2 regions of the Mesorhizobium sp. M0166 genome follow, and region 2 is predicted to be linked to the other one. Evidence: riboswitches for the same ligand, from Rfam matches in the RefSeq annotation. Region 2 holds a riboswitch; the other holds the start of a gene.
What was found. A riboswitch is a leader RNA that binds a small molecule or an ion and turns the genes downstream of it on or off. The one in region 2 is predicted to bind thiamine pyrophosphate.
Positions count from the first base shown of each region.

Region 1: another riboswitch for thiamine pyrophosphate. It lies ahead of thiB (thiamine ABC transporter substrate binding subunit); the one in region 2 lies ahead of thiC (phosphomethylpyrimidine synthase ThiC).

Region 1 covers NZ_JAMYTD010000015.1:101,823-116,275, reverse strand. Annotated here, with positions in the region: gene NKJ46_RS18040 (helicase-related protein) at 1-1,686, shown strand, start outside; gene NKJ46_RS18035 (RNA-binding S4 domain-containing protein) at 1,699-2,085, shown strand; gene fdxA (ferredoxin FdxA) at 2,234-2,572, shown strand; gene NKJ46_RS18025 (CarD family transcriptional regulator) at 2,942-3,523, shown strand; gene NKJ46_RS18020 (amino acid ABC transporter ATP-binding protein) at 3,618-4,391, opposite strand; gene NKJ46_RS18015 (ABC transporter permease subunit) at 4,388-5,068, opposite strand; gene NKJ46_RS18010 (amino acid ABC transporter substrate-binding protein) at 5,189-5,962, opposite strand; gene NKJ46_RS18005 (RNA polymerase factor sigma-32) at 6,288-7,145, shown strand; gene NKJ46_RS18000 (M48 family metalloprotease) at 7,159-8,628, opposite strand; gene thiQ (thiamine ABC transporter ATP-binding protein) at 8,883-9,674, opposite strand; gene thiP (thiamine/thiamine pyrophosphate ABC transporter permease) at 9,671-11,287, opposite strand; gene thiB (thiamine ABC transporter substrate binding subunit) at 11,350-12,363, opposite strand; TPP riboswitch at 12,407-12,521, opposite strand; gene NKJ46_RS17980 (thiamine diphosphokinase) at 12,649-13,293, shown strand; gene NKJ46_RS17975 (ABC-F family ATP-binding cassette domain-containing protein) at 13,295-14,453, shown strand, end outside.
Region 2 covers NZ_JAMYTD010000001.1:432,932-447,384, forward strand. Annotated here, with positions in the region: partial or broken gene NKJ46_RS02145 (ribosome small subunit-dependent GTPase A) at 79-226, opposite strand; gene NKJ46_RS02150 (hydroxymethylpyrimidine/phosphomethylpyrimidine kinase) at 222-983, opposite strand; gene NKJ46_RS02155 (thiamine phosphate synthase) at 974-1,579, opposite strand; gene NKJ46_RS02160 (thiazole synthase) at 1,576-2,349, opposite strand; gene thiS (sulfur carrier protein ThiS) at 2,351-2,548, opposite strand; gene thiO (glycine oxidase ThiO) at 2,517-3,518, opposite strand; gene thiC (phosphomethylpyrimidine synthase ThiC) at 3,515-5,350, opposite strand; TPP riboswitch at 5,454-5,570, opposite strand; gene NKJ46_RS02180 (Fic family protein) at 5,753-7,297, opposite strand; gene panB (3-methyl-2-oxobutanoate hydroxymethyltransferase) at 7,921-8,757, shown strand; gene panC (pantoate--beta-alanine ligase) at 8,754-9,644, shown strand; partial or broken gene NKJ46_RS02195 (Ros/MucR family transcriptional regulator) at 9,838-10,286, shown strand; gene NKJ46_RS02200 (DUF6074 family protein) at 10,551-10,796, opposite strand; gene NKJ46_RS02205 (hypothetical protein) at 11,631-12,098, shown strand; gene NKJ46_RS02210 (hypothetical protein) at 12,276-12,479, opposite strand; gene NKJ46_RS02215 (hypothetical protein) at 12,919-13,098, shown strand; gene NKJ46_RS02220 (DUF6894 family protein) at 13,123-13,356, shown strand; gene NKJ46_RS02225 (hypothetical protein) at 13,471-13,674, opposite strand; gene NKJ46_RS02230 (DUF3606 domain-containing protein) at 14,258-14,453, opposite strand, start outside.

The DNA of each region.
Region 1 (14,453 bases), on a different contig from region 2:
GCCCCGATCGGCACGCTGGTTGCCGGCGAAGACGCTTTGAAGCCGCGTCTCGTTCTGCTCGCCGACGAGCAACTCACCGGCCCGGCCCGCGACAAGGTTGCGGCGCGCGCCGAGCGCTTCGTCAATTTCCAGATCGAATCCCTGCTGAAGCCGCTGGTTGATCTCAAGAATGCCGAGCAGATCACCGGCATCGGCCGCGGCATCGCTTTCCAGCTTGTCGAGCATTTCGGCCTCATCAACCGTCGCGACATTGCCGACGAGATGAAGTCGCTCGACCAGGAAGGCCGCGCGGCGCTTCGCCGTCTCGGCGTGCGCTTCGGCGCCTACCATGTCTTCGTGCCGGCGTTGATCAAACCGGCGCCGGCCGGGCTGATAACGCTGCTGTGGGCACTGAGGAACGACGGCAAGGACAAGCCCGGCTTCGGCGATGTCGTTCACGCACTGGCCTCCGGCCGCACCTCGGTGGTCATCGATCCCACATTCGACAAGACCTTCTACAAGCTTGCCGGCTACCGCAATCTTGGCCGGCGTGCCGTACGCGTCGATATTCTCGAACGACTGGCCGACCTGATCCGGCCGGCGACCAACTGGAAGCCGGGCCTCGGCCCTCGCCCCGACGGCGCCTATGACGGCCAATCCTTCATGGTGACGCCGCCGATGATGTCGATCCTCGGCGCCACCGCCGACGACATGGAAGAAATCCTGAAGGGACTCGGCTATCGCGCCGATGCCAAACCGGCAGCCGAGGTCAAGGCGCGGCTCGAAGCACAGGACAGTGCCGCGCGTGACGCTGCCACTGCAAAGCAGGCGGCGGAAGAGGCTGCGCGAGCCGAGCAGGCGAGGATGGCGGAAGCATCTGCCGCGGCAGAGCCGCCGGCGGAGGTTTCCGAGCCAGTGTCGGATGCGACCCCAGTTGCGGAGGCAGCAGCCGAAGCCGCGACCGAAGCGGCGGCAGAGCCTGTCGCGGAAGCTCCAGCCCCAGAAGCTGCGGCAGAAGTCACGCAAGAGGCCCGGCCCGCCGCCGAGGCGACTGCTGAAGCGCCTGCGGAACCAGCGGCTGAGCCAAGGGCGGAACTTGGGGCGGAAACTGAGGCTACGGCACCGGCAGAGCCGCCGGTTTTCGAAACTACGGAAGCATCGCCCCCCGAACCTGCAGCAACGGCGGAAGCCGTCGCCGGCGAAGCTGCTCCAGAAGCCGAGGAGCCAAAACCCATCCTGTTGTGGCGGCAGGCTCGTTTCGACCAGCGCCCACGTCATCGCCAGCATGACAACCGCCCCCGGGACAATCATCGGGACAATCGTGCGCGCAATGGTCAAGCTGCGCCGGGCGGCCGCAGCGATGCGCCGGTAGATGCCGGCGCGCAACCGACGCCGGGCGACGGGCCTGCCCGTCAGGGGCGCCACGACCAGCGCGACGGCGCCGGCAAGCCGCGCTTCGACCGCAGCAAGTTCAAGCCGAGGCCGCAAGGCGAGGCGGCAGAGCGCGCAAGCAAGCCGCAAGGCGAACGCCCCGACCGGCGCGAAAACCGGCCCGACTGGAAGGGTGGCCGACAGGACGGCAAAGGCGGCGCCCAAGGCGCAAAGCCCGCCTTCCAGCCAAAGCCGCGTGAGGAACGCCCGGTCCGCTTCGATCCGGACTCGCCCTTCGCCAAGCTCGCCGCGTTGCGCGACCAGCTGAAGAAGTAAGCTGCTCGTCCGATGGTCACTGATGCCCGCCAGCGCATCGACAAGTGGCTGTTCTTCTCGCGCGCGGTAAAGTCGCGCACGCTGGCAGCCAAGCTGGTCGTCGCCGGACGGGTCCGCATCAATCGCGACAAAGCAGCGCAGGCCTCCGATACGGTCCGGCCGGGCGACGTTTTGACCATCACGCTGGAGCGGCGGATCTTCGTCTGGAAAGTCCTTGGCACCGGCGTACGGCGTGGCCCGGCCGAAGAGGCCCGCCTGCTCTACGAGGACATGTCGCCGCCCCCCGCGCCCAAGGGCGAGGCGCTTCCCGATGCGGTGCCGCCGTTGCGCGAGGCCGGCAGCGGCCGCCCGACGAAGAAAGAACGCCGCCAGACCGACCACCTGCTCGGCGACGATTGAGCAAACTCGAACGTCCGCTTTGCCGGCCCTCTGGAATTCCATTCCGGAAACCGCGGCACCGCTGGCAAGGGCCGCCCTTGCCACCAGCGGACAAAGGCGTTACCTCACCAAAAAAGCCCAACAAAATGGGACGTCCCGGAGCCGACCAATGACCTATGTCGTGACCGACAATTGCATAAAATGCAAATACATGGACTGCATTGAGGTCTGTCCGGTCGACTGCTTCTACGAAGGTGAGAACATGCTCGTCATCCACCCGGACGAGTGCATCGATTGCGGCGTCTGCGAACCGGAATGCCCGGCCGATGCGATCAAGCCCGATACCGAGTCGGGCCTCGACAAATGGCTGCAGATCAACACCGAATATGCCGAGAAATGGCCTAACATCACCGCCAAGAAGGAGCCGCCGGCCGACGCTAAAAACTTCGATGGCGAAACTGGCAAGTTCGAGAAATATTTCTCCCCGGAGCCCGGCGAAGGCGATTGACGAGCCTGCCGGCTGCGGCGGCCTGACGCCGCGTAACAGACGTGATACATTAACTGCCTTGACAGGCGGCGACGGCGCATGGCCTTCGCGCGTGCAGCAAAACCTTGATTCTCCCGACTTTTTGTGTTATATCAAACCAAACATGCCGGTGACACAACGTCGATTTATGGCGCAAACGCCCCAAATCACTGAAAGGTGAATTTCTCAATCCGGACCAGAGCGATCTGGGGCAGGCGGTCGCAATGTTGCGATTTGCCGGTCCTGGCCTTTCCGGTGAGTTCATCGTTGTGTGGCTAAGGACCGGTCACCCCGGTCGCACGAGTTCGGGCCGGCACGATGCCGGTACCACAACAAGGAGTTCAGGGCGTAATGGCAACGATCACCCCGCAGAAGAAGTCTACCGCAGCGCGCCACGGTTTCAAGACCGGCGAGTACATCGTCTATCCGGCGCATGGTGTCGGCCAGATCGTCTCGATCGATGAGCAGGAAGTCGCGGGCCACAAGCTGGAGCTGTTCGTCATCGACTTCCAGAAGGACAAGATGCGCCTCAAGGTGCCGGTCGCCAAGGCGACCTCGATCGGCATGCGCAAGCTGTCGGAAGAGGATTATGTCGAGCGCGCGCTGAAGGTCGTGCAGGGCCGCGCCCGCGTCAAGCGCACCATGTGGTCGCGCCGCGCCCAGGAATATGATGCCAAGATCAACTCCGGCGATCTGATCTCCATCTCGGAAGTGGTGCGCGACCTCTATCGCGCCGACAACCAGCCGGAGCAGTCCTATTCCGAGCGCCAGCTCTACGAGGCGGCGCTTGACCGCATGGCCCGTGAGATCGCGGCCGTCAACCGCATGTCGGAGACCGAAGCGGTGCGCCTCATCGAGGTGAACCTCAATAAGGGTCCGAAGCGCGGCGCCAAGGCCGACAACGAGGAAGCCGAGCAGGAAGAAGCTGCCTGATTTTTTCTCGCCTTCGAATTCAGAAAGACCCGGCCTCGCGCCGGGTTTTTTGTTTTAGCTGACTTTTCTATTTGGCTGACTGGCGATGGCCGTTCTAGCTCTCGCGACCGCCCTCCCTTTCCGCCTCCTGCTTCAGCGTGGCGATAAACCGCTTGGTCCGCTGGCGTTCCGGGTTGCTGAACAGCACCGCGGCCGGGCCTTGTTCGACGATGTTGCCGGCATCGAGGAACACCACTTCCCGCGCGATCTTCGAGGCGAGCCGCAGATCATGCGTCGCCATCACCATGGTCGTGCCCTCGCTGGCGAGCTTGCCGAGCACGTCGACCACCTCCTGCGCCAGTTCCGGATCGAGCGCAGAGGTCGGCTCGTCGCAGAGCAGGACTTTCGGCGAAGGCGCCAGCGCCCGGGCAATCGCCACGCGCTGCTGCTGGCCGCCTGACAGGGTCGCCGGCCAGGCATCGGCCTTGTGCGCCATGCCGACCTTTTCGAGCAGGGCGAGCGCCCGTTGGCGCGCCCTTTCCTTGGGCCATTTCAGCACCGTCACCAGCCCCTCCATGATGTTCTCGATCGCAGTGCGATGCGGAAACAACTGGAAATTCTGGAACACCATGCCGGTCTGCAGCCGCAGCCGCTGAATATCCCTGGTCGAGACCCTGCCGCCAGGGTGGAATTCGAGTGCATCGTCGCCGATCCGCACCGTGCCTGAAGTCGGCAGCTCGAGCAGGTTGATGCAGCGCAAAAGCGTGCTTTTCCCGCCGCCCGATGGCCCGACGAGCGCCGTGACGCTGCCTTCCTCGATGGTGACGGTCACGCCCTTCAGCACGAGATTGTCGCCGAAGCGCTTTTCAATGTTGGTGAGGCCGATCATGCGCGCGCCTCCAGGAAGCCGCCATAACGGTTGAGCCGTTTTTCCAGCCGCGCCTGCAAGGCCGACAGCACGGAGCTCATGACCAGATAGAGGGCCGCTGCCTCGACATAGAGGATCAGCGGCTCATAGGTGGTAGCGACGATGCGCTGCGCTGCCTGGAACATCTCCGGCACGGTGATGGCGGCGGCGAGCGAAGTGTCCTTGACCAGCGAGATGAAGGTGTTGGACAGCGGCGGCACCGCGACGCGCCCCGCCTGTGGAAGAATGGTGCGCCGCATTGCCTGGGCCCAGGTCATGCCGATCGAATAGGCCGCTTCCCACTGGCCCTTGGGCACCGAACCGATGACGGCGCGGATGATTTCCGACGAATATGCACCGATGTTCAAGGTGAAGCCGATCAGTGCTGCCGGAAAGGCGTCGAGCAGGATGCCGGCCGATGGCAGGCCATAGAAGATAAGGAACAGTTGCACGAGAAGCGGCGTGCCGCGGAAGATCCAGACGTAGAAGCGGACCACGGCGACCAGGGGTTTGGGGCCGAACAGCCGGACAAGCGCCACGACCAGGCCGAGGACAAGACCGAACGCAAACGACAGCAGCGTCAACGGCACGGTGAAGATCAGTGCAGCCCACAGCAGCGTAGGCAGGGATTCCAGCATCAATTGCAGCCAGTGCGGCACTAAGCTCCTCCTTGCCAGATTGCCGTCGCTCATATCACGCGAAAGCGGCGGGCCGTCAAAGACAGCTCGCCGCGATACGAACGACGCGGGCCGGCGTTCGGCCCACACGAGAAAGCCGTTTTACTTCGAAACGTCCTGGCCGAAATAGGTGTCGGCGATTTTCTGGTAGGTGCCGTCGGCCTTGATGTCGGCCAGCGCCTTGTTGATGGCGGCCACCAGTTCCGGATCGCCCTTGCGCACGATGACGCCGGAATAGTCGGCGTTTTCCTCCTGCGCGGCAATCTTCACATTGGCGTCTGGCTTGTGCTTCTTGAAATCGAGGAAGGACAGGCTGTCGTTGATGGTGGCGTCGGCGCGGCCGGTGAGAAGCAGTTGGATCGACTGATCGAAGCCGTCGGTGCCGACGAGTTCGGCGCCGTTGGTTTCAGCCAGCTTGCCGAAATTCGAAGTCAGCGACTGCGCCGCCTTCTTGCCCTTGAGATCGGCGAAGCTCTTGATATCGGTGTTGTCGCCACGCACGATCAGCACTGCCTTGGAGGCGATGTAGGGATCCGAAAAGTCATATTTGGCCTTGCGCGCTTCGGTGATGCCGACCTCGTTGATGACGGCATCGTAGCGGTTGGCGTCGAGACCGGCGATCAGCCCGTCCCATTTGCCTTCGAGGAACTGGGCTTTGACGCCGAGGCGCTCGGCGATGGCCCGCGCGATCTCGACGTCGAAGCCAACCAGCGCGCCGGAAGCATCATGATAGGTGAAGGGCGCATAGGTTCCTTCCGTGCCGACCTTGAAGACGCCGGACTGCTTGATCTGGTCGAGATTGGCGCCGGCATGACCGGCGGCGATGGCCAGAACCTGCAGCGTCCCGGCGATAATGAGCGATTTGAGCCATTTCATTTTTCTGTGATCCCGTCCTTGGCCGATGTCCGGCGTCATTGCGAGTGCCGGAAAATGACAGATGCGCGATGCCGGAATAAGAAACTAGATTTCAAAAATCTCGCGCCCTTGAAATCCCATTCTCAACCAGCATCTCCCGACGCCATCCGGCTGAGTCAGGGCCGGTGGCGAATCGCCTGGAACAGCGCAATCGACATGACAGTCCGGGGGAACATTCCCCCGCATGGCACGTTCTTCGCTGTTGTAGGGCGCGGCGCCGCCATTTCAACCATCGGCGCCAACTCACGATTCGATCGCACCGCAACGCCTGAAACAGGAGCGCGGCATGATGGAAGACAGTGCAGGACGGACCATGGTTCGCGCGGCGATGAAAGCCCCTTATCTGGAACGTGACGAAGAGCATCTCCTGGCGCTGCGCTGGAAGGAAAATAATGACCAGCAGGCGCTGCACCGCATCACCGTCGCGCATATGCGGCTGGTCATTTCCATGGCGTCGCGGTTTCGCCACTACGGCCTTCCGCTGGGCGACCTGATCCAGGAAGGCCATGTCGGACTGCTGGAGGCAGCGGCCCGTTTCGAGCCCGAGCGCGAGGTGCGGTTCTCGACCTATGCGACCTGGTGGATCCGGGCCTCGATGCAGGACTATATCCTGCGCAACTGGTCGATCGTGCGCGGCGGCACCAGCTCGGCGCAAAAGGCGCTGTTCTTCAACCTGCGGCGCCTGCGCGCCCGCCTGGCAAACGGCGCCGAGCAGACGTCGAATGCCACGCTCTACCGCGAAGTGTCGGCGGCTCTCGGGGTATCGGAGGCCGATGTGGCGATGATGGATTCCCGCCTTTCGGCACCCGACAGTTCGCTCAATACGCCGCTTGCCGACGACGCGGGCGCAACCGAGCGGATGGAGTTCCTGGTTTCGGATGACCCGCTGCCCGATGAGGTCGTCGGCGACACGATCGATGTCGAACGCCGCTCGGTGTGGCTGAGGACGGCACTCGGCGCGCTCAATGCGCGCGAGCTCAGGATTATCGAGGAGCGCCGGCTGAGCGACGAAGGCGCGACGCTCGAAGCACTCGGCGAAACACTCGGCATCTCCAAGGAACGCGTCCGCCAGATCGAGGCGCGCGCCATGGAAAAACTCAAGGCGGCGCTGGTAAAGCAGAATCCGGAATTTCTCGCAGCCTGAACCGCGTCGGCTGCTATTTGTCGGTGACGATCTTGACCTTGTCGCCGGCCGAAACGGCGGCACCCGGCGACAGCGCGTTGAGCACCCTGAACAGATCCAGCTTGCGGTCGACGCCGACCATCTGTGCGGCCAGCGAGCCCATCGTCTGGCCGGGCTGCACCGTGACGATGCGGATACGCAGCGGCTTCAGCGCTGCCTTCTCGGCAGCACTCAGGATGCGGAACGAGCCGCTGACCGAGCGCGCCACCGTGCTCAGCGAGGTGCTGGCCGACGGTGCAGCGGTCAGCAAGCGGTAGACCTGGCCGCCGGCGCGGATCACCGCAATGTCGAATTGCCAGCCATCGGCGCCGGCATGCGCGGTTGCGGCTTCGTTGCCGTTGATCGTCTCCTGGCGAACGCTGCTCTCGTCGAGGCCAGCGACCCAGCCGCTGCGGATGTAGTCGGTCAGCGAGCGGTCCTTGTCGATCGAAACACCGTCAAAGCGGATTGCCATGTCGCCCGGGCCTGTCGCCGTCACCGCCGCCGCCGAATTGTCGATGATAAAGCCGTTAGGCACCGAGAACGACACGCCGAGGCCAGGATGCAGGAAGGTTTCACCGCGCACATAGCCTTCCTCCGGCGTGTCGCCGTAAAGCAGCCCGTCTACGCCGGCAAGGAATGAATCGCGGTCGCGCGACCCGACACCGGGCGCGCCGAACTGGCGGGCGTGGCGCTGCGCGAGATCGATACGCTGCGGCGTGTTGGGGTGCGTCGCCAGGAAGTCGAGGCTGGCGTCGGTGGCGCCGCTGATCGAGCGGAAATCGGTATAGGCCGACATCGACTGCAGGAAGCGGCCGGCGGCGTAGGGGTCGAAACCGGCTTCGCCGATCGACTTGATGCCGATGGCGTCGGCCTCCAGCTCCTGATTACGCGAGAACTGGGCCAGCCTCAGCTTGCCGCGGATCAGCGCCGCCTTGGCCGTCGGGTTGTCGCCGAGCACGTCCGAAACGACCTTGGTCGCCAACCCCTCTTCCGCTTCCAGCTGCTGGCGCTGCAGGCCGTGGTTAGCCGTAACGTGGCCCATCTCATGCGCAATGACGGCGGCAAGCTCGGCCGAATCGTTGGCCAACGCCAGCAGGCCGCGGGTGATGTAGAGATAGCCGCCCGGCAGCGCGAAGGCATTGACGTTGGGCGAGTTGAGGATGGTGATGCGGTAGGTCTGGGTCGGGTTGGCCGACACCACGGTCAGTCTGCCCACGATCTTGGCCACCATGCGCTCGAGCTTGGGGTCAGAATACTCACCGCCATAGGTGGCAAGGATGCGCGGGTGCTGCGCCTTCGCCAGTTGGGCGAGCTTGCTGTTGGCGGCGACATTGTCGACCGTGATCGGCTTGTCGGAGGGCTGGAAGCCCGATTCCTGCACGTCGGGAGGCGTGAACATCTGGCAGCTTGCCAGCGCCAAGGCAAGACCGGCCAGCGCCAGAAAGCGAGCCAGCGGTTTCACCCTCCGATTGTCGATGCCGGTCGGCAGATCGGCTTCCTTTCAAGTCCTGGGACGTGACCGCGAAAATCGGGCGCGATTTCCGGAAAGCATCACGCGCAAAATCAAGTGCTACGGCGTCCTTCGTGCGTCCGACAGATACGAGGCAGCAAGGGCAAATCACGGTCTAAGCCGGACCAACTCCTGGCGGACCTAGCCACACTACCTCGACCATGGCAAGCAAGCGCCGCTTCGCCTTGCGCCGGTTTGACCATAAATTATGTCCGCTTCCGGGCAACATCTCGTGATCCAGCCGCAAACGGACCCGAGCCGATATAGCGTCGGAATGCCTCCGGTCCAGCCTCGACGAAAAAATCGGCGGCGGCGCCCGTCGCGGCAACCGTGCCACCATCCAGGAAAACCATGTTTTGGCCGATACGGCGCGCATCGTCCGGCTGGTGCGTGACGAACAGCACCGTCATGCGCTGCTCCGAATGGACGTCGGCCACCAGGTCGAGCATGTCGTCGCGCAGTGCCGGTCCCAGCGAAGCGAACGGCTCATCGAGCAACAGCACCGGCCGGTCGCGCACCAGGACCCGGGCGAGTGCGACCCGCTGCCGCTCGCCGCCGGAGAGTTCGCGCGGCAGCCGGCTTTCCTTGCCGGAAAGGCCGACGCGCTTCAGCGCTGCGGAGATTGCGGCGCGGTCAGCCTCGCTCAGCCTGAGCGAAGGCGAACGGCCGAGCCCGACATTCTGCTCGACGGATAGATGGGCAAACAGGTTGTTTTCCTGGAACACCATCGATACCGGCCGCGCTGAAGGCGGCGCAGTGCTGACGTCGGCGCCGCCGATCAGCACGCGGCCCGACCGCGGCGCCTCGAAACCGGCCACCAGATTGAGTAGCGTCGACTTTCCCGACCCGCTCGGCCCCATGATGGCGGTGATTTCCGACGGCGGGAAATCGACATCGAATGTAAGCGGCGTTTCACCATAGCTGAACGAGACCTTGTCGAGCCGCACGGCTGCGCCTTTTTCCACCGAAATGGACCGTTCCGGGCTGATCGGCATCATGATTTCTCCCTCCTTCCCAGCCAGTCCGCGGCCAGCACCAGCGCCAGGCAGACAAGGCCGAGCAGCAGCGCCAGCCCGGCCGCATCCTCGGTGCGGTAACTGCCCATGCGCGCCAGCAGCAGATAGGGCAAGGTCTGCACGGAATCGCTGCCGAACAGCGCAATGACGCCGAGATCGCCGAGCGACAGCGCCATGGCGAAAGCAAAGCCGGTGGCTAGCGGCCGCCGCAGCGACGGCCAGTCGACCAGCCGCAACCGGTTCCAGCCCGAGATACCAAACTGTGCACAGAGCCGTTCGTGGCGTTCGCTTGCCGCGTCATAGGCAGGGCGGATGGCGCGGATGGCGAACGGCATCGCCATCACCGCATTGACCGCAACGACCATGACGGGGGCGATCGCAAAGACATCGCTGACGGTGCGCAAGAGCAGGAACCAGCCGGCGCCGATGACAATGGGCGGCACCACCAGGACGAACCCCGCACCGGTGTCGGCCAGATGTTCGAGCAGTGTCCGCCGGCCTGTCCGCCGGGTGAGCGCCAGCGCCCGGCGCGCCATGACCAGCGACAGCGACAACGCCACAGAGAGCATCGCCGACAGGAGGGAGAGCACGCCACTGGTCGCCGTCGCTTGCCGCACCGCGCTCTCGCCGGCCAGGCGGCCGAGATCGGCGCCAAGCCCGGCTGCCAGCGTCGCCGCCATCGGCCCGGCGACAAACAGCAATGCCAGCCCGATCACCAGCGCGTTCAGCACGGTCTCGGCCGCACCGGCTGAAAAATGCCGGCGCGGCGCCACCGGCAGATTGGCGTCGCCGGTCACATTGGCGCCGAGCCGCGTCAGTGCCAGCACGACCACGAAGGTCAGCGCAATTTGCAACAAGGTCAGCGTCACCGCCCGCGCCGGGTCGAAGTCGAAACGCAGCGCCTGGTAGATGGCAACCTCCAGCGTCGTCGCGCTGGGTCCGCCGCCGAGCGTAAGCACGATGGTGAAGGAGGTGATGCACAGCATGAAAACGAGCCCGGCGATGCCCGGCAGGGCCGCACGCAGCGGCGGCCATTCGATCAGCCGAAAGGCCGGCGCAGCGCCCATGCCAAGCTGGCTCGCCAGCCGCCATTGGTTGGCCGGCACGGTCTGCAATGCTTCCAGGAACAGCCGCGTTGCCAGCGGCAGGTTGAAGAAGACATGGGCAACGAGGATGCCCGACAGGCCGTAGATGCCGGGCCAGCTCTGGCCGCCTAGCGCGCCCAGCGTGCCGGCAAAATACCCGGCACGGCCGTAGAGCGCCAGGACACCGAGTGCGGCAACAATGGCCGGCAGCGCCAGCGGCAGAGCGAAAAGCTGCAGGATAAAGCCTCGCCCGAGAAACTGTGGATGCCGCGACAGGGCGCGCGCGACGAACAGCGCCGGTGCAACGGAGAGCAGGGTCGAAAGGACTGCCTGCCAGAGCGTGAAACGGGCGACGCGCAAGAGATAGGAATCGAAAGCGGAGGCGGCGCCGGACGGGTCGCGTGTGGCTTCGACGACCAGCCCGGCGAATGCCCCGCCGATCAGCAGCGCGATGGCGGCGAGCGCGACGACGCCGGCAGTGACGCGGGAGTCAGGACGGCGAGCCTGCATTTCGCGCTACCCAGCTTGACGATGGGTGCGGTTGAGGTCGGGAACGAACACCATATGGAATCCTACTTGCTCATCGCCGCAAGCCACTCATCGACCCAGGCCTTGCGGTTGGCCGCGACTTCCTCCGGGCTGAACAGCAAGGTCTTGGTCGGTTTGACAAGCTTGTCGAACGCCGGGTTGAGCGGCTTGTCGGTCTTGCCGGCCGGGAACATCCAGTTGGTTTCGGGAATGACATCCTGGAATTTCGGTCCGGTCATGAAGGCAATGAACTTTTCCGCCAGCGGGTTCTTCGCGCCCTTGGTGGTGATCCCCGCAACCTCGATCTGCAGATATTCGCCCTCCTCGAAGGACGCCGCCTGGTAGCGCTCGGTGTTTTCGGCGACCATGTGGTAGGCCGGCGAGGTGGTGTAGGACAGCACCATCGGCGCCTCACCCTTGGTGAACAGGCCGTAGGCCTCGCTCCAGCCTGGCGTCACCGTCAGCACCTTCGCCTTGAGCTTGGCCCAGGCTTCGGGCGCCTTGTCGCCATAGACCGACTTGACCCACAACAGCAGGCCAAGGCCCGGCGTCGAGGTGCGCGGATCCTGGATGACGATCTTGTCGCCGGCATCGCCCTCGACCAATTCCCTGAGGCTTTTCGGCGGGCTCTTCAGTTTTTCGGTATCGTAGATGACGGCGAAATAGCCATAGTCGAACGGCACGAAAATATCGTCGCTCCAGGCTCCCGGGACGCTGACGCCCGACACGGCGCCGTGCGGCGAAAACAGGCCGGTTGCCTTGGCGTCCGCCGTCAAATTCGTGTCGAGGCCAAGCACGATATCGGCCTTGGTCGCGGCGCCTTCCAGCTTCACACGGTTGAGCAGCGCGACGCCGTCGGCGACCGAGACGAATTCAACGACGCAGCTGCATTCGGCCTCGAAGGCCTTCTTCACAGCCGGTCCCGGACCCCAATCGGCGGTGAAGCTTTCATAGGTATAGACCGTCAGCTTATCCTGTGCCGATGCCTGCCCCGGCAGGGCGAGCGCGGATGCCGCAAACAGGACAATTGAGACAAGAGAGTGGAAAAAACTGCGCATCGGCGCCTCCTTCGTTCGCGTTGAAAGGAATTGAGGCGTCGGGCTGTCCGAAACGTCTAATCCCTCCGCCGGTACAAACCGGATCAGGTTCAGCGGGTTGGCAGTCTTGCCTCTCAGCCGGTCCGCGAAAATCGCGTCCGGCACCCCGTTAGAGCGTTGCGACACATAGGCCCGGCCGAAGTGCTGCGCAAGCGGAAGTTTGCCGGGCATCCAAAGCCCAGCCTTCCGTTTCGTCTGCCGTTTCATCTTCCGTTTCCGGGGCAGGGCTGGTAAGGGCCACGAGATATGAGCACATTCACCATCCTGCTTGGCGGCGATCTCATCCGCACGCCGCTGCTCGACCGCCAGGTCGAAGGCTCGCGCGTCATCGCTGCGGATGCCGGCATCGGCCATGCCCGCATGCTGGGCCTGAGGCCGGAACTCTGGGTCGGCGATTTCGATTCGGTGCCTGCCGATTTGCCGGAGGATCTGGCGGCCGTGCCACGGCAGGTGTTTCCCGCCGAAAAGGACAAGACCGACGGTGAACTCGCTATCGCCGCCGCACTCGAACGCGGTGCGACCAGCCTTGTGCTCGCAGGCGCCTTCGGCGGCAAACGCACCGATCACATCTTCCTGCATCTGGCGCTGAGCATCCGGCTGGCGGAAGGCGGGACGGAAGTGCTTTTGACCAGCGGCGCACAGGAAGGCATTCCGTTGCTGCCGGGAAAGGCTCGCTTCGACTATGCCGACGGCACACTGTTTTCGGTGCTCGGCTTCTCCGATCTCGCCGGCCTGAGCGTCACCGGTGCCAAATGGCCGCTCGACCATGTCGAGGTCGCGTTCGGCTCGTCGCTGACCATTTCCAACGAGGTCAGGGGCCGGCTGGAAATCGCGCTGGCCAGCGGCCGCGCGCTGCTGCTCGCGCATCCTTTTCCCCTACCTGAAAGCTGACATGGCGCCGCCGCTTCTCAATCTCGACGGGATAAAGCTGACCTTCGGCGGCACGCCGCTGCTCGACGGTGCCGCCCTGACGGCCTCTGCTGGCGACAAGATCGCCCTGGTCGGCCGCAACGGCTCGGGCAAGTCGACGCTCCTCAAGATCGCCGCCGGGCTGATCGAGCCGCAGGACGGCGAAGTCTTCCGCCAGCCTTCGGCGACCGTCCGCTACTTGCCGCAAATTCCCGACATGGAAGGTTTTGCGACCGTCCGCGCCTATGTCTCGGCAGGGCTCGGACCCGCCGACGATCCCTACCGCGCCACCTATCTGATGGAGCATCTCGGCCTGACCGGCGAGGAGCGGCCGAACGACCTCTCCGGCGGCGAGGCGCGGCGCGCCGCCCTCGCCCGCGTCATGGCGCCGGAGCCCGACATTCTCCTCCTCGATGAGCCGACCAATCATCTTGACCTTTCGGTTATCGAATGGCTGGAGGAGGAGCTTGCCCGCACCTCCTCGGCACTGGTCGTCATCTCGCATGACCGTCGTTTTCTCGAGCGCGTGTCGCGCGCCACAATCTGGCTCGACCGCGGCCAGACCCGCCGTCTCGACAAGGGCTTTGCCTTTTTCGAGGAATGGCGCGACACGGTGCTGGAGGAGGAAGAGCGCGAGCAGCACAAGCTCGGTCGCCAGATCGTGCGCGAGGAGCACTGGCTGCGCTATGGCGTGACAGCACGGCGCAAGCGCAACATGCGCCGGCTCGGTGAGTTGCAGACCATGCGCCAGCGCTTTCGTGGTCATCGCGGCGCCGAGGGTGCGGCGACGATGACAGCCAGCGACGCCGCCGAATCCGGCAAGCTGGTGATCGAAGCCAAGAACATCGAGAAGAGCTTTGGCGATCTGACTGTGGTCAAGGGATTCTCGACCCGCATCCAGCGCGGCGATCGCGTCGGCCTGGTCGGGCCGAACGGCGCCGGCAAGACGACGCTGTTGAAGATGCTGACCGGCGAATTGAAGCCGGACGCAGGCACGGTGCGGCTCGGAACCAATCTGGAGATCGCCACGCTCGACCAGAAGCGCGAGGCCGTCGATCCGCAGGAGACACTGGCGCAGTATCTCACCGACGGTCGCGGCGAGAACCTCGTCATCAATGGCGAGCAGCGCCACGTCGTCTCTT
Region 2 (14,453 bases):
TCCATTAAGGCGGCGAGACATCACCTTCCGGGAGGAGCGAAGAGCACGGCCAGCCGATTAGTGCCTAGGCCTTGTCGTTCAACGCATTTTGCCGCGATCCCTGGTGAAACTGGTTTGAACTGTCGTGTTGTTGCGATTTTCATCGGAGTTTGCGCCAGCGAGCAAGACGCTCAGGATCCAGCGTCCTAGCAGCCAAAGCTGCCTGTACCGTATAGTCAGGTTCATTCTGCTCCATTCTTCTGAAACGTGGCGAAGACAAGCCGCTTGCCGTCGCGCACACTGTCTTCGAGCGGCTCCGCCTTCGCCAGATGCGCCGCAATCGCGCTGGCCAGCATGCAACCTGTTCCGCGCATTGATGCGGCAAGGCGCGGCGTGTCGAAGCGGGTTGGTGGTTGATCGGAACGCAACAGAATATCGGTCGATTGAGGCCCCGACGCATGCCCACCCTTGATCAGCAGGGCTTGAGCGCCGGCGGCCAGCAGTCTTTTTCCTTGTTGGAGCGCTCCGTCCTCATCCGATGCCAGTTCGGAACCAATAAGGAGCGCCAGTTCAGGGAGGTTGGGCGTGACAATGCAGCAAAGCGGCATCAGATCGCGCTTCATGGCAGCGATGGCGCCTGCTTCCAGAAGTGCGCGGCCTGAGGTGGAGGCCAGCACAGGGTCGAGTACTGCGGGGACATGCGGGTATTTGCGCAGCACTGCGGCAACGGCAACAATGATCTTGGCAGTCGCCAGCATGCCGATCTTGATTGTGGCCACGTCGTTGGCCTGCAGCGCGGCGCACATCTGATTGGCCACCAGGCTGGGTGGAGAATTATGAATTTCCATCACGGCGTCGTGCGTTTGCACCGTTAGCGCAGTGACGGCCAGACAGGTGCGCACGCCAATGCATGCGATCGTTTCGATATCGCGTGCTATTCCAGCACCCCCGCTGGAATCCGATCCCCCAACGACAAGCACATGCGGTTCTCGTCTCATCGCCATCGGTCCGTCTTTTCGATCCATTCTCGCGTGCGCGCTTCGGGATCGGAGCTCAAAGTGATGTCGGTGACCACTGCGGCGCTGTCGGCGCCGGCCTCAAAGACGCCGTCGAGGCGGTCGGGGTTGAGGCCGCCGATGGCGACCAATGGGATCGGCGCCACTCGCCGGTTCCACTCGCTGATCCGCTCTAGCCCTTGTGGCGCCCACTTCATCTTCTTCAAGGCGGTGGGATAGATCGGACCGAGCGCGACATAGTCGGGCTCAGCAAACATGGCCGTTTCCAGCTCGACATGATCATGCGTACTCAGTCCGAGCTTCATGCCGGCTGCCCGTATCCGCGCAAGATCGGCGGTTTGCAGATCCTCCTGACCGAGATGCACGAAGTCGCAGCCTTCCTCGATGGCCAGTCGCCAGTAATCATTGATGATGAGCTGGCACCGGTATCGAGCGCACAAGGCCTGTGCTGTGCGGATCTCAGCGCGCAATCCGGCTTCGTCCATGGTCTTGATGCGAAGCTGCACCAGCTTGACGCCGAGCGGCACCAGCCGCTCGATCCAGGCTGCACTATCGACGATCAGATAGAAGGGATCGAGCTTCATGAAAAAACTGCCCTGCCGATCGTCGGCGTCGATGGCACGGCGACGTCGCGCGGTTCGAGCATTCCCGAACAGAAAGCCTCACGACCGGCCTCGACCGCCTTGCCGAAAGCACGCGCCATGCCGACCGGATCGGCCGCCTTGGCGACCGCCGTGTTCAGGAGCACGGCGTCAAAGCCGAGTTCCATGACGGTCGCCGCATGCGACGGTCGCCCGAGGCCTGCATCCACAATCAGCGGGACGCCAGGGAAATGTCCGCGCATCGAGCGCAGCGCCGTAATGTTGACCGGGCCGAGGGCCGAACCGATCGGTGCGCACCACGGCATCAAGACCTTGCAGCCCGCCGCAAGCAGCCGCTCGGCGACAACAAGGTCGTCGGTGGTATAGGGAAATACCGCAAAGCCGTCCTCGGACAGGATGCGGGCGGCTTCGACCAGGCCGAACACATCAGGCTGCAGCGTGTCGTGGTTGCCGATCACTTCGAGCTTGATCCAGCTCGTCCCGAACACTTCGCGCGCCATTTTCGCGGTTGTGACCGCTTCCTTGACGGAGTGGCAGCCTGCCGTGTTGGGAAGGACTCTCGTGCCAAGCGAGCGGATCAGCGACCAGAATTTTTCGCCGGCCCTGCCGCCCGCCATCTCGCGGCGCAAGGAGACGGTCACCACCGAGGTGCCCGATGCGCTAACCGCATCGGCAAGAATGGCCGGCGAAGGATATTGAGCCGTGCCGAGAAGCAGCCGCGAGCAAAGCGCCGTTCCAAGAAGATCGAACATGCTAGCCTCCCTGCATGGGTGAGAGGATTTCGATCCGGTCGCCGTCGCTCAACTGGAACTCCGCCCGGTTGGCTTTGTGCACCAGGTCGCTGTTGACGGCGGTCGCCAGCCAATCGCCCTCATAGTCGAGAACGGCAAGCAGCTCGGCCAGCGTGGTGGCGGCAACCTCATGCGCTTCGCCGTTGACCATCAATTTCATGGGCAAGCTCCTTGGTTCTGTCTTGACTGAAAACCAGGTCGGCAGCCTGGCGCGCCATGGCGGGGGCGAGGAGAAAGCCGTGACGATAGAGCCCGTTGATCGCTATGATCTCGCCGTTCGTTTCGACGCGCGGCAGGTTGTCGGGAAAGGCCGGACGGACGCCGACACCGGTTTCAACGATCTCGGCCTCGCCAAAGGCCGGATGGAGGGCATAGGCGGCACCCAGCAGCTCCATCATCGAACGAGCCGTCACCGGTCCCGTGGACCGGCTCTCAATCATCGTCGCGCCAATCATGAAACGGTGGTCGGTGCGTGGCACCGCATAAAGCGGAAAGCGCGGATGGAGCAGCCTGACCGGGCGCGACAGTGAGATATCAGGTGTGCGCAGGATCAGCATCTCGCCGCGAACGCCGCGCAGCCTGTCATTGGCTGCTGCCATTCCCGTGCAGTCGATCTGACGATCGAACCCGGAAGCACGCCGGACGTCAGCGCAGAAGTGGAATTCGACGCCCATCGCCGCCAGCCTGTCATGAAGTGCCGCCATCGCCTGACGCGGGTCGAGATGGGCTTCGTCGGGGAAGAGCAGTCCGCGGCGGAAGCGGCCGGCGAGGTCGGGCTCGAGCAACACGATTTCATCTTCATCGACACGCCGATGACCCGAGGTGCGGCTGGCGAACCGGTCGAGCTCGCCCGCATCACGCGGCGCGGCCACGGCCAGTGTTCCGGCCCGTGTCACGTGACCCGGCAGTACCGCATCCCACCAGTCGGCGGCATCGCGTCCGAGATCCAGCACTGGCTGCTCGGCGCTTTCACGCTCGCACCATGGCGCCAGCATGCCGCCGGCGAACCACGACGCATTGCCGCCAACGGTATGTGTTATCTCGGCAACGGTCACCGTCGCGCCACGTGTGGCGAGCTCGAAAGCTGCGGTGAGGCCGGCGACACCGGCCCCCTTGACCAGGACCCTCATGATCGCTCGCGCGCCTCTCGCAGGAGCGGCGCGCCGGTCTCGTCCGCGGGCACGTAGAGATCGCCGCCTTCGCGATATTTCGCCGCCATGGCCACCATCCCCTCCTTCTGCGCCTCGGCGCGAATGTCGTGGGAGATGCGCATGGAGCAGAATTTCGGGCCGCACATCGAGCAGAAATGTGCCACCTTGTGCGCTTCCTTGGGCAAGGTCTGGTCGTGGAAGGATCTTGCGGTTTCGGGATCGAGCGACAGGTTGAACTGGTCCTCCCAGCGGAACTCGAAGCGCGCGCGGGAAAGGGCGTCATCCCTGACTTTCGCCGCCGGATGCCCCTTAGCCAGGTCGGCGGCATGGGCCGCAATCTTGTAGGTGATCACGCCGGTCTTGACGTCATTGCGGTCGGGAAGACCGAGATGCTCCTTCGGTGTGACGTAACAGAGCATGGCCGTGCCGAACCAGCCGATCATGGCGGCGCCAATGCCTGAGGTGATGTGGTCGTAACCCGGCGCTATGTCCGTCGTCAGCGGCCCCAGCGTGTAGAAAGGCGCCTCGTCGCAGACAGCGAGCTGCTTGTCCATGTTCTGCCTGATCTTGTGCATGGGCACGTGGCCGGGCCCCTCGATCATCACCTGGCAATCCTTCGCCCAGGCGATCTTCGTCAGCTCGCCGAGCGTTTCCAGTTCGGCGAATTGCGCCGCGTCGTTGGCGTCGGCAATCGAGCCCGGACGGAGCCCGTCGCCGAGCGAAAAGGACACGTCATAGGCCCGGCAGATGTCGCAGATCTCCGCGAAACGCTCGTAAAGGAAGCTTTCCCGGTGATGGTGCAGGCACCATTTGGCCATGATCGAGCCGCCGCGCGAGACAATGCCCGTGACCCGGGCGACGGTCAGCGGGATGTAATGCAGCCGCACACCGGCATGGATGGTGAAGTAGTCGACGCCCTGTTCGGCCTGCTCGATCAGCGTGTCTCGATAGACCTCCCAGCTCAAATCCTCGGCGATGCCGCCCACCTTCTCCAGCGCCTGGTAGAGCGGCACCGTGCCGATTGGCACCGGCGCATTGCGCAGGATCCATTCGCGGATGTTGTGGATGTTGCGGCCGGTCGACAGGTCCATCACCGTGTCGGCGCCCCAGCGGATCGCCCACACCATTTTTTCCACTTCCTCTGCCATCGAGGAGGTGACCGCCGAGTTTCCGATATTGGCGTTGATCTTCACCAGGAAATTGCGGCCGATGATCATCGGCTCGCTCTCGGGATGATTGATGTTGGCGGGAATGATCGCGCGTCCGCGCGCAACCTCGTCGCGCACGAACTCCGGCGTGACGAAGCCGGGGATAGCGGCACCGAAGGCCTCGCCGTCGCGCTCAAGCTTGCCGCGCAGCATCTCGCGGCCAAGGTTCTCGCGGATGGCGACGAACTCCATCTCGGGCGTGACGATGCCGGCACGCGCATAGGCAAGCTGGGTCACCGCCTTGCCTGCCTTGGCCCTGAGCGGCCGGTTGCGAATGGGAAATTCCGGCGTCAGGCGCTCACCGGTCACAAATCCGTTGTCCTCCGGCCGCACGTGGCGGCCGTCATAGGCCTCGACATCGCCGCGCGTCATGATCCATTCGTCGCGAAGCCGGGCAAGACCGTTTTCGATGCTGGTTTCGACAGTCGGGTCGGTATAGGGGCCGGACGGATCGTAGACGGTGACGGGCGGCTCGCCGGCCGTCGGATGCACGGAGATTTCGCGCATCGGCACCCTGATCTGCGGGTGGATGGCACCGGGCTTGTGGATTTTCCGCGAGGCGGGCAGCGGTCCCGTCGAGACGGCGGGAGTGAGGGCATTCATCTTGAGGCTCCTTTGCTCATGCATTGGAGACCCAGTTCTGTGCCGGAAGGATGAAAAGACGCTTCTGTCGACCTGCCGAAACAGGACCTCGGGCGTAAACTCCCGCAAAGCGCTTGCACCGTCCCTACGCCAGTATGAACTGGATCAGGTTCAACGGGTCACTGCGCCGCGAAAGCAAGCAGTATCTCAGCCCCTTGCCGGGACTCCCCTGGTGAATGCGCCAGGTTGGACGGGACGTCTCCGGTTTGTCAAGCGCGTTCTGGCCGCGGCTGATCGGCGGCTGGTCAGACCGTGCGGAAAAAATCGCGCATGTCTCGGCGACAAGTCAAGCGTGGGAGATGAAGGCAGGGACAAGGGAATCGCAAACCGTTGGACTAAAAATCGATCCTCATGATCACGCCTTCAATGGGCACCAAAGGTTTGCGCGTAGATCGCCTCGATTCTTCCTGCCTCGTCACTGGTCAGCGCGGCGAATTCCTTTTCGCGCGCGCGGTTCGATAGATGTCCATCATTCTGGTGAAGAAAACGGAAGAGCAAATCGGTCAGCCGCTCGGGCATGTCGATAAAGGCATCCACCTGCTGCCGGAATTGATCGTAGCGCTGCAGAAATGCGGTTTCCTCGGGAAGGTCCCGTTCGATCGTCCGCTGAACGCAGTCATAGAGGAATTCGGCGTGCGGGGTCGCATCGAAGAACCGGTAGAAATCACCGGTGTCATTCAGCACCCGGACGTTGAATTGCGGCGTCGGTTCCCATTCCACCAACGGCAGAAGGCGCTGCGAATAGCTCTCGAGCACGCCCCTGTACTCGTTGATCTGGTCCAGGATCGCGGCCGAGACGGGAAAGACCACTCCCGGCGGATTGAAGCCGCGCGTGGCAAGGACGTGGTGGATTAGGTAGCGGTGAATGCGGCCGTTTCCGTCCTCGAACGGGTGGATGTAGACAAAGCCGAAGGCGAGGATTGCGGCGGCTATGATTGCATCAAGGCTTTGCGCGGGGCCCTGATCGAAGGCCGCCATTCCATCGATTAGCCGCGGCAGGTCCTCGGGCCGAGCGCTGATGTGATCGGGCAGGGGCGTGCCGTTGTCTCGGTCATGCTCACCGACGAAACCTCCTTCTTTTCGGAAGCCAAGTCTTACGAAACGGGCGTCGCCAAGTACAATTTTTTGCAGACGTAGCAGCTCATCGCGATCGATCGGCCAGCGGCCGGCTTCGCCGATGGCGCGGCCCCAGCGCTGGATGCGATCTTGCGGCGGGCGCTCGCCCTCGATCGCATAGCTTGATCGCGAGTCTTTGAACAAAAGAAAGGCGGCGGTCCGAGCAAGGAGGTCGCGCGGCACCTCCGCCACGATTGCCTCCGCGCGCCGCGGCAGTTCAAGGCCGATGAATTTTTCGAGGGTCTTGGTTCGGAACACCAGCGGGCAGAACTCAGGCGTGCCGGGGAGATTGTCCCTTATGCGGTAGCGCGAAGCGGTCTTCTCGAATCCGGGCCACTGCAGCTCGGGATCGACAACCGGAACGTATCGTCCGGCCGCCGCGTCCGGCAGATCGAGACGTGTGCCCGTCAGCCATTCATATAGAAACCAGATGCGGCGGGCATAACTGCCTGTGGGGCTTTCACGGACGAGCGCCTCGATCGGTGCGGAACCGGTCACCTGGAACAGCCGTTTGAGGACGGCAAGGTCGAGCCCCTCGTACTTGAGCGCGAAGGTCAGGTGGCCTTCGAGTGTTGGATGTGGGGCATGGCGGGGCGTCATGATCCGCCAGCCATCCCGTGCGGTAATGCGATGATGCTCGCCAGTGGCCGACAGGGTCCGGGGCAAGGGCACGGCGAGCTCGTAGGCTCCGATCAGGGCGCTGTACCCGGCCGGGGTCACCATCTCCGGAAGGCGGATTTCCTGAAAAACGATAACAGGACCTGAAAATTGGTGCTTCTGCGCCACAGGCATGAAAAGGGGAACCTTTCATCGAAGTTTGGTGCGAAATCAGCCAAATACTATGAAAAACAATTCTATCTCATGAAAATTGATGCTGCAAGCCGACTTTTCCGAAAACCGATCCTGAAGGCGGCGGTGATCCGTCTGCATGGCTCGGCCGGAAAGCGATCGTCGCGCGCCGGCCAGCGCAATGATGTTCCCATCGGAAATAAGCGTACACCGCCACACCGCAATCAGTTCCGCGGCGCTAGCATGCGGTCGCCGGCATCTATGCGTTGCCTTACAGCTGTGGCCTCGTGTTCAGTCATTGCCTAGTTTTTCGCCACAATGCATTTCGGTACGCCTTGGGACCTGAGATCGATTCTGAACGTGAATCACGCTGTTGCGGTAGTCAAACCGTTCGAGCTGAAGCACATCCCTTGAGACCACCACCACGCTGATTGCTCAAAACCATCACAACAAGGGTACTGCGAAACTCGGCCGAAGCAGCAGAAAATTGGGGGCCTTTAGCCCTTGCTTTGAAGCGCTTCGCAATGCACCAACTTTTCCGATGCAGTTTGATTTTGGCCTTCGCACCTGCACAAAACTATGCAAAACCGTTGACCGCTTAAGCCTGACGCAGGGAAAACGTGCCGATGAGTGTGGCGGTAGAAACGAAGGCGTTGACGACGCCGGACATCGCGGCCAGCAAGGGCAAGGATCCGGTCGTCTGCTTGACCGCCTACACCACACCCATTGCGCAGCTCGTCGACAGATATTGCGACGTCGTGCTGGTCGGCGACAGTGTCGGAATGGTGCTTCACGGTCTGCCCTCGACCCTCGGCGTCACGCTCGACATGATGATCATGCATGGCAAGGCCGTGCGACGCGGTCTTGAGCGCGCGTTGATGGTCGTTGACATGCCATTCGGCTCCTATGAAGAAGGCCCCGAACATGCCTTTCGCAACGGCGCGCGGCTCATGGCGGAAACCGGATGCGCCGCCCTCAAGCTGGAGGGCGGCGAGAGCATGGCCGAGACGATCCGCTTTCTCACTGCTCGCGGAATTCCCATCATGGCCCACGTCGGGCTGACGCCGCAATCGGTCAATGTGTTCGGCGGCTATAAAGTCCAGGGCAGGGGCGTAGACGGCGACAGGATTTTTCGCGACGCCATTGCTGTTGCCGAGGCCGGGGCGTTCAGCATAGTGCTGGAAAAGGTCACGGAGCCGCTCGCACGGAGAATAACCGAGAGAGCCACAATTCCCACGATCGGCATCGGTGCCTCGGACGCCTGCGATGGGCAGATCCTTGTGATCGACGACATCCTGGGCATGTACACTGGTTTTCGGCCGAAATTCGTCAAGCGCTATGCCGAACTGGGCTCAGAGGTCGAAGCTGCCATCGCCGCCTACGCGGCTGATGTGCGGGAAGGGCGCTTTCCAGCGGCCGAACATCTTTTCGCCGACGAGCCGAAGGCCGGAGATGTTGCATGAGCGTGCCGATTGTCCGCACCATTGCCGAACTTCGTGCCGTCGTGGCGGGATGGCGCCGTTCAGGTGCCAGTATCGCCGTGGTGCCCACGATGGGAGCCTTGCATGAAGGACATTTGAGTCTCGTGCGTTCTGCGCTTCAGAAGGCCGATCGTGTGATCGTGACGCTGTTCGTCAATCCCAAGCAGTTCAACAGTGCCGCGGATCTTGCCGCTTATCCCCGCACCGAAAAGGAAGACGCTGCAAAGCTCACTCCGTTGGGCGCACACCTGCTCTATGTTCCGCATGCGACTGAGATGTATCCTGACGGCTTCACCACGACCGTGTCGGTGTCCGGCGTCCGCGAAGGCCTATGCGGTGCGTTCCGGCCTGGTCATTTCGATGGGGTGGCGACCGTCGTTGCAAAGCTCTTTTTGCAGACTGGCGCTGATTTCGCCTTTTTCGGAGAGAAGGACTTCCAGCAGCTTCTACTCATCACTCGCATGGTCCGGGACCTGGATATGCCAATTACCATCGTCCCCTGTCCGACAGTCCGGGAACCCGATGGTCTCGCTTTGTCATCGCGCAATGTTCGGCTCTCGCCAGCGGAGCGGGCCATTGCCCCAAGGCTCGCATCGGTCCTGCTCGATACTGCGGAGGGGCTCTCGAACGGCTCTCCCGTCCTCCCAGCGCTTGCCCAAGCGCGTGCAGCGATTCTGTCCGCAGGTTATCGCGAGGTCGAGTACCTGGAACTCCGTGGCGAAGCAGATCTGCAACCGATAGCAACAAGCATCGATCGGCCGGTCCGCCTGCTCGCAGCCGCCTGGCTCGGCCAAACACGGCTCATTGACAACGTCAGAACACTGCCGCCTTGCCAACTCACAAATGAGTCGCTGCGGACTTCCGGCTAGCGTGAAAATGCAGCTCGTGCCGCGTGAGCGTAATTGGACGCGGTTTATCTCCATGAAAACCCTGTCAACCTGCTCTGGCCGGGCAGAGACAGCCTTGCGTAAATGCGCCCCCAGAACGAAGAGTGGTCATTAGCATTTGGGTTGGTGAAGGTTCCCGAATAGGAACGGGTGACGAATCAGGGGCCTGAGCTTGATGGACGAAGCAACTGAGCAGACGAGCGCTGGTCTTTTAGGGCTGACAGCGGGCATCGTAGCGGCCTATGTCCAGAACAACGCAATGCCCGTAGCGGATTTGCCGGCGCTGATTGCTGGCGTCAATTCTGCGTTGTCGGCTCTAGTTCAGCCCGTCGCGGCACCGCCGCCAGTATTTACTCCGGCCACAAATCCGAAGAAGTCGATATTTCCAGACTATATCATAAGTCTCGAGAATGGGCGGAAATTCAAGTCTATGAAGCGTCACCTGGGTTTGCTGGACATGACACCTGACGAGTACAGAGCCAAGTGGAGATTGGCCTGGGACTACCCCACGGTGGCTATGCAGCCAAGCGGTCTGCTCTGGCCAAGGCAAGCGGTCTTGGCCGCAGAGGCACTGCAAAAACACCGCCTAGGAAAGGCTCCGCAAAGCGGAAAGCCAAGGTGTAGCGCGCTTATCAGAGTTGGCAGACGCCAAAACTTGACCTCTCGCTGACAGATGAATGCGATTTTGCCCAGCCATCTTTGCGGCATCGAGGGCCGCGTCGAGGCGCCCAGCCCGTCGGTGACCAGCTCGTCCACTTGCGCGGTCGCCACACCTGTCGTTAGACCAATGAGAGGTTGAGCAACCTTGCGTTGGACGGAAGCAGTGCTGGTAACAGATGCCAAGCTTAGTAGAGTCCGCGAGTGGCAATCATTCGTCGTGAGTCGATGCTAATGTGCGCGTTTCGCAGCACTCCGGCTCGCTATATCGCCTAAGACGGCATGAAGAAGCGATCCAACCTCCAGTTCGGCGAGCCTGGACGCAACTCCTGATTCGGACAACTGAAGGAGAATTGTCTTGGCGGTGCTGCGCCAGAACGCATTCGCATCCTCCCCGTTCTTGGATTCCAGCACGCGGGCAATTTCCTCGACCAACTTCCGTCGCCGATACAGCGGAAACGCGCTTATGTTTGACACCGATCACCTACCCATTCAGTCTCGCGATTAAGCATTGGAGGATGAGAAAATCCGGTTAACGGCACATCCCTTTTTGGCTGGTGGGCATGTAGCAAGAGTTCTTGCGTCGGCGAACGGTCCCGCGACTAGTCACCAAACAATTGCGATGTCTCGTAGGCGGGGCAGATCGGCGTTTCTGGGTCCGATCTCAACCAGGGTTCCGCACGCAATCTTTTGCCATCACAAACGCAATGTCATCCACGGTCCCCATCTGACCCGGCCGGTGGTACGTCTCTGGCCCGCTATCCCGCCTCGATCAAGGCCGTGCTTTCCCGCGACCAACGCAGCACGACATCCTGACCTTCCGCCAGCCTGCCAGCGCCGGTGTTCTGCCGACGCCGCCGTCTTTGTCCAGCATTTCGTTCGCACGCTGGAGAGACAGCTCCGCTCGTTTCACCCGCTGCCTGGCCTTAGCCAGCTCGATGTTCAAAAGTTCGACCATCACTCCAGATCCGAGAGTCCCCTTCGATTGTTAACCGGCCCCGGCCGCATTGTTGGAATCTGCACAGGGCTTGGACGCGAGGACTCGTAAGCCTTGGATTGCCGACCACCCGGGGCCAAGGCTGAAAATCTTGAAGCGATTGCATGCGGCGGCGTCTCGCTGGCCAGCCTCAGCTCATTAACGGCGTCTCATCGGAAATGGCCAAGGTGATCGCCCGAGTACGAGTTTGGAGCCAAATTGCCGCCGGAGTCTGAGACTAAGCCAGCTTGCCGACGCTAGGTCGCCTTGGCAAAAAATTGCGATCTGGATCCGGCAGGTATGGACGGTATATTACGCGACCCTAATTAAACGCCATGTTCCGTTTGCTGCTTAGCTTCGTCTCGTTGTTGTTTTTCACCACGCTTCTTTATGCGCAAGAGTGGCAGCCCTTCGGCATCAAGCAGTTTGGCTTTGTATTCGATGTGCCCCCTGGCTTTGTTCTGACTCAGCGTTCCGACCAGGGGGCAGCTTTTCAGGGCACAAACGAGGCCTTTCTTGCTGTTTGGGGCGCAAGGCTCGGCAAGGCCAGTTTCCGCGCCGAGATAGAGCATCGAATTGTCGAGGACGAAAAGGCAGGCTGGAAAGTGACCTATCGGCGCGTTAAGCCGACTTGGGCCAGTTATTCCGGCATCAGGGACGGGCAAATCCGCTACGTACGTGTCATTGCGATCTGCAATGACCGTGCGGCGCTATTTACAATGAACTACAGCAGATCCGAAAAAATCCCCTACGATCCCGTCGTGGTGCGAATGGTGCGATCCCTACGGGCGGAAGGCTGCTAGAGCCTGATTAACTTTCTGAAATATGTGTGGACGTTGATCGCGCTCACTTGCAGCGAAGACTCAGATTTAACGGCAACAGCGGTTCTCAGTCGGCCCGTTCCACCGACGCACCGCCAACGTGGGGGAATCTGCTGTTTCCGCGGTTCCGCAACGGCAAAACCGAACCAGGCTGGGCGCCTAGCCCTCACCGCGGCCGCGGCGCTCAACGTTTGCGAGCCAGGCTCGCTGGCTGCTTGCACCGGCCTTCGCCGTTTCCATCACGTTCTTGGTGACTGCAATGATGGTTTGTTGAAGATTGTTGTCGGTATGATGGAACCGGAGTTCAACACGGCGCTCCAATAGCGTTCCAAACCGTGCAAAATTTTCAACCCTCGGCGGCATTGGGATTGTCACCAGCTCCGCGAAAGGGTGCTGGATGCCGTCAACACAGTGGCTATCCCCGCGGGAAATACTTCCCCGACTGGCGATGATGTAGCCGCATTATCTGGGTCGAGATTCCATAGTACAGAAGCCGAGCAACTGCGTCTGCCGCGACATTTTTTGGAGGTGAAAGCCGCTGGCTGACCGGACCGAGCCACCAGCGATGCGACCGGAGTGACGCCGCCGGCCTGGCCTTCGCCACGGTAGCGAAGCATCTCGCGACTGCTATGGCTGTTTGCGCTTCTCAACGCGAGCGGAAGCAGCAAAGAGACTTCACCTCCGCGGGGCGACCGCCAAATGGCCAAAGGATGAATGCCAAATAATCGCAGCAGAGCGGTACATGCGCAACGAAAGTCGCTCGGCAGCGTTGCGGTCTATCCAAGGCGACAGGGAGGACAAGATGGCCGAAGACAAGAGTAAACGAGATTTCCGCGGACGCGACCGCATGTCAGCGCACGAAGACAATGAGGTGGAGTATTTCGCCGCCCAGAACGGCCTGACCCCCGACCAGCTCGGCAGAGATCCACGGCAAGGATCGCGCCCGCCTGACGGAGGCTGCAAAACGCTTCGTCTTAGCTAATCTCCCAGACCGATGCGCCCAACCATGCCGCGATATTTCTTCGACTTCGCGGATGCCAATGAGTTGTATCAGGACGATCAAGGCACCGATCTTCCTGACGCGGAAGCTGCCAGGGTCGAGGCAGCAAGGGCCTTGGCGGCGATCGTGAAAGACAAGGCAGACGGTTCCAGCCGCGACTTCGCAATGATCGTTCGAACAGAGAAGGGCGAGGTGTTGCTTCACGCCAGGATCAGATTCGAAATTGAGATGGCGCACTAGAGGTGAGCGGGCGTCATAGAAAATACGAACGAGCGAGCACGTACCCGACCAATCCTAACATCGAGAGCACATAAAGGACCAGGAGCAACGGAATCATAGATGGTTGGTGGCCGACTAGGCTTCAGCTTCTTCCTGTTCCACCAGCCTGGCTTTCATAAGCACCTCATCGTCCGACCCATTTTTGCCGTGAGCCTCACTTGAAATCTTTGCCGCGACGTCTGCTCGGATTACTGGATCCTCGGGCAGGCGGCTCGGAAGCCATTCAGGAAGATTGTCGCCACCATTCTTGTCTATGGCCAACAATGCTTTCTGCCTCAACTATGCTCCAAATTTCTAATGCACCATTTTGACCAAGGGGTTTGCTCACCATGGTCCGTGACGACCTGCCCGCGTCTCCGGAGGAAGGACGCGGACCACAATCGCTTCCACCGATCCTGGAGCTGTGAGGAGTGATCGCGCGCACCAGGCTGCGCAGGCCCCCGAGTTACACCTTGCCTGATGCAAGGCGCCCGATCGCGTCCCGCCGTTCCCGCACGTGTGGGACGTTTCGCATTGAGGCTGGAACACCGCTGACGGTGAAGGTTGGGCGTGCGCAGCAGACCTTGCCCCCGGACGATGCCAGATCGGGTGGCACCGATGGCCCGGCTCCTGTCCCCCCGAAAGTGCGCGTTTTTTGCCTCCTCGGAATTTCAGCCGGACTATCCCGGCTTCTCGGGCGACTTCCGGTTAGAATTCAGCATCCGTGGCTCGTGCACGAGTGATGCGCGATCGATTCCAATCGTTTCGATGAGATCGCGCGCCGTTATACCAGTCTCTTCGGCGAGCAACCCCGCATGAAGCTACTTGATACGCTCGCGGTCTGTCTTGTCCTCGCCAATTGGTGACAATCACCTTGTCGCAATCAGTTTTCGCTACGCCGAGGTGCATTCGAGCTCTTTCCTGGCGGATCTCCGCTGCCGTCCGATCGGCTCCCGCCGGCCGCCCGCCGGAGGGCCTTGGTAGCCTCCGCAACGCCCGCGCGATCGTTGTCATTGGCGCGGATCAGCTCGGGAACCTGATCCACGGCGATGCCATTTTGCTGAGCGAAATGCTTTACG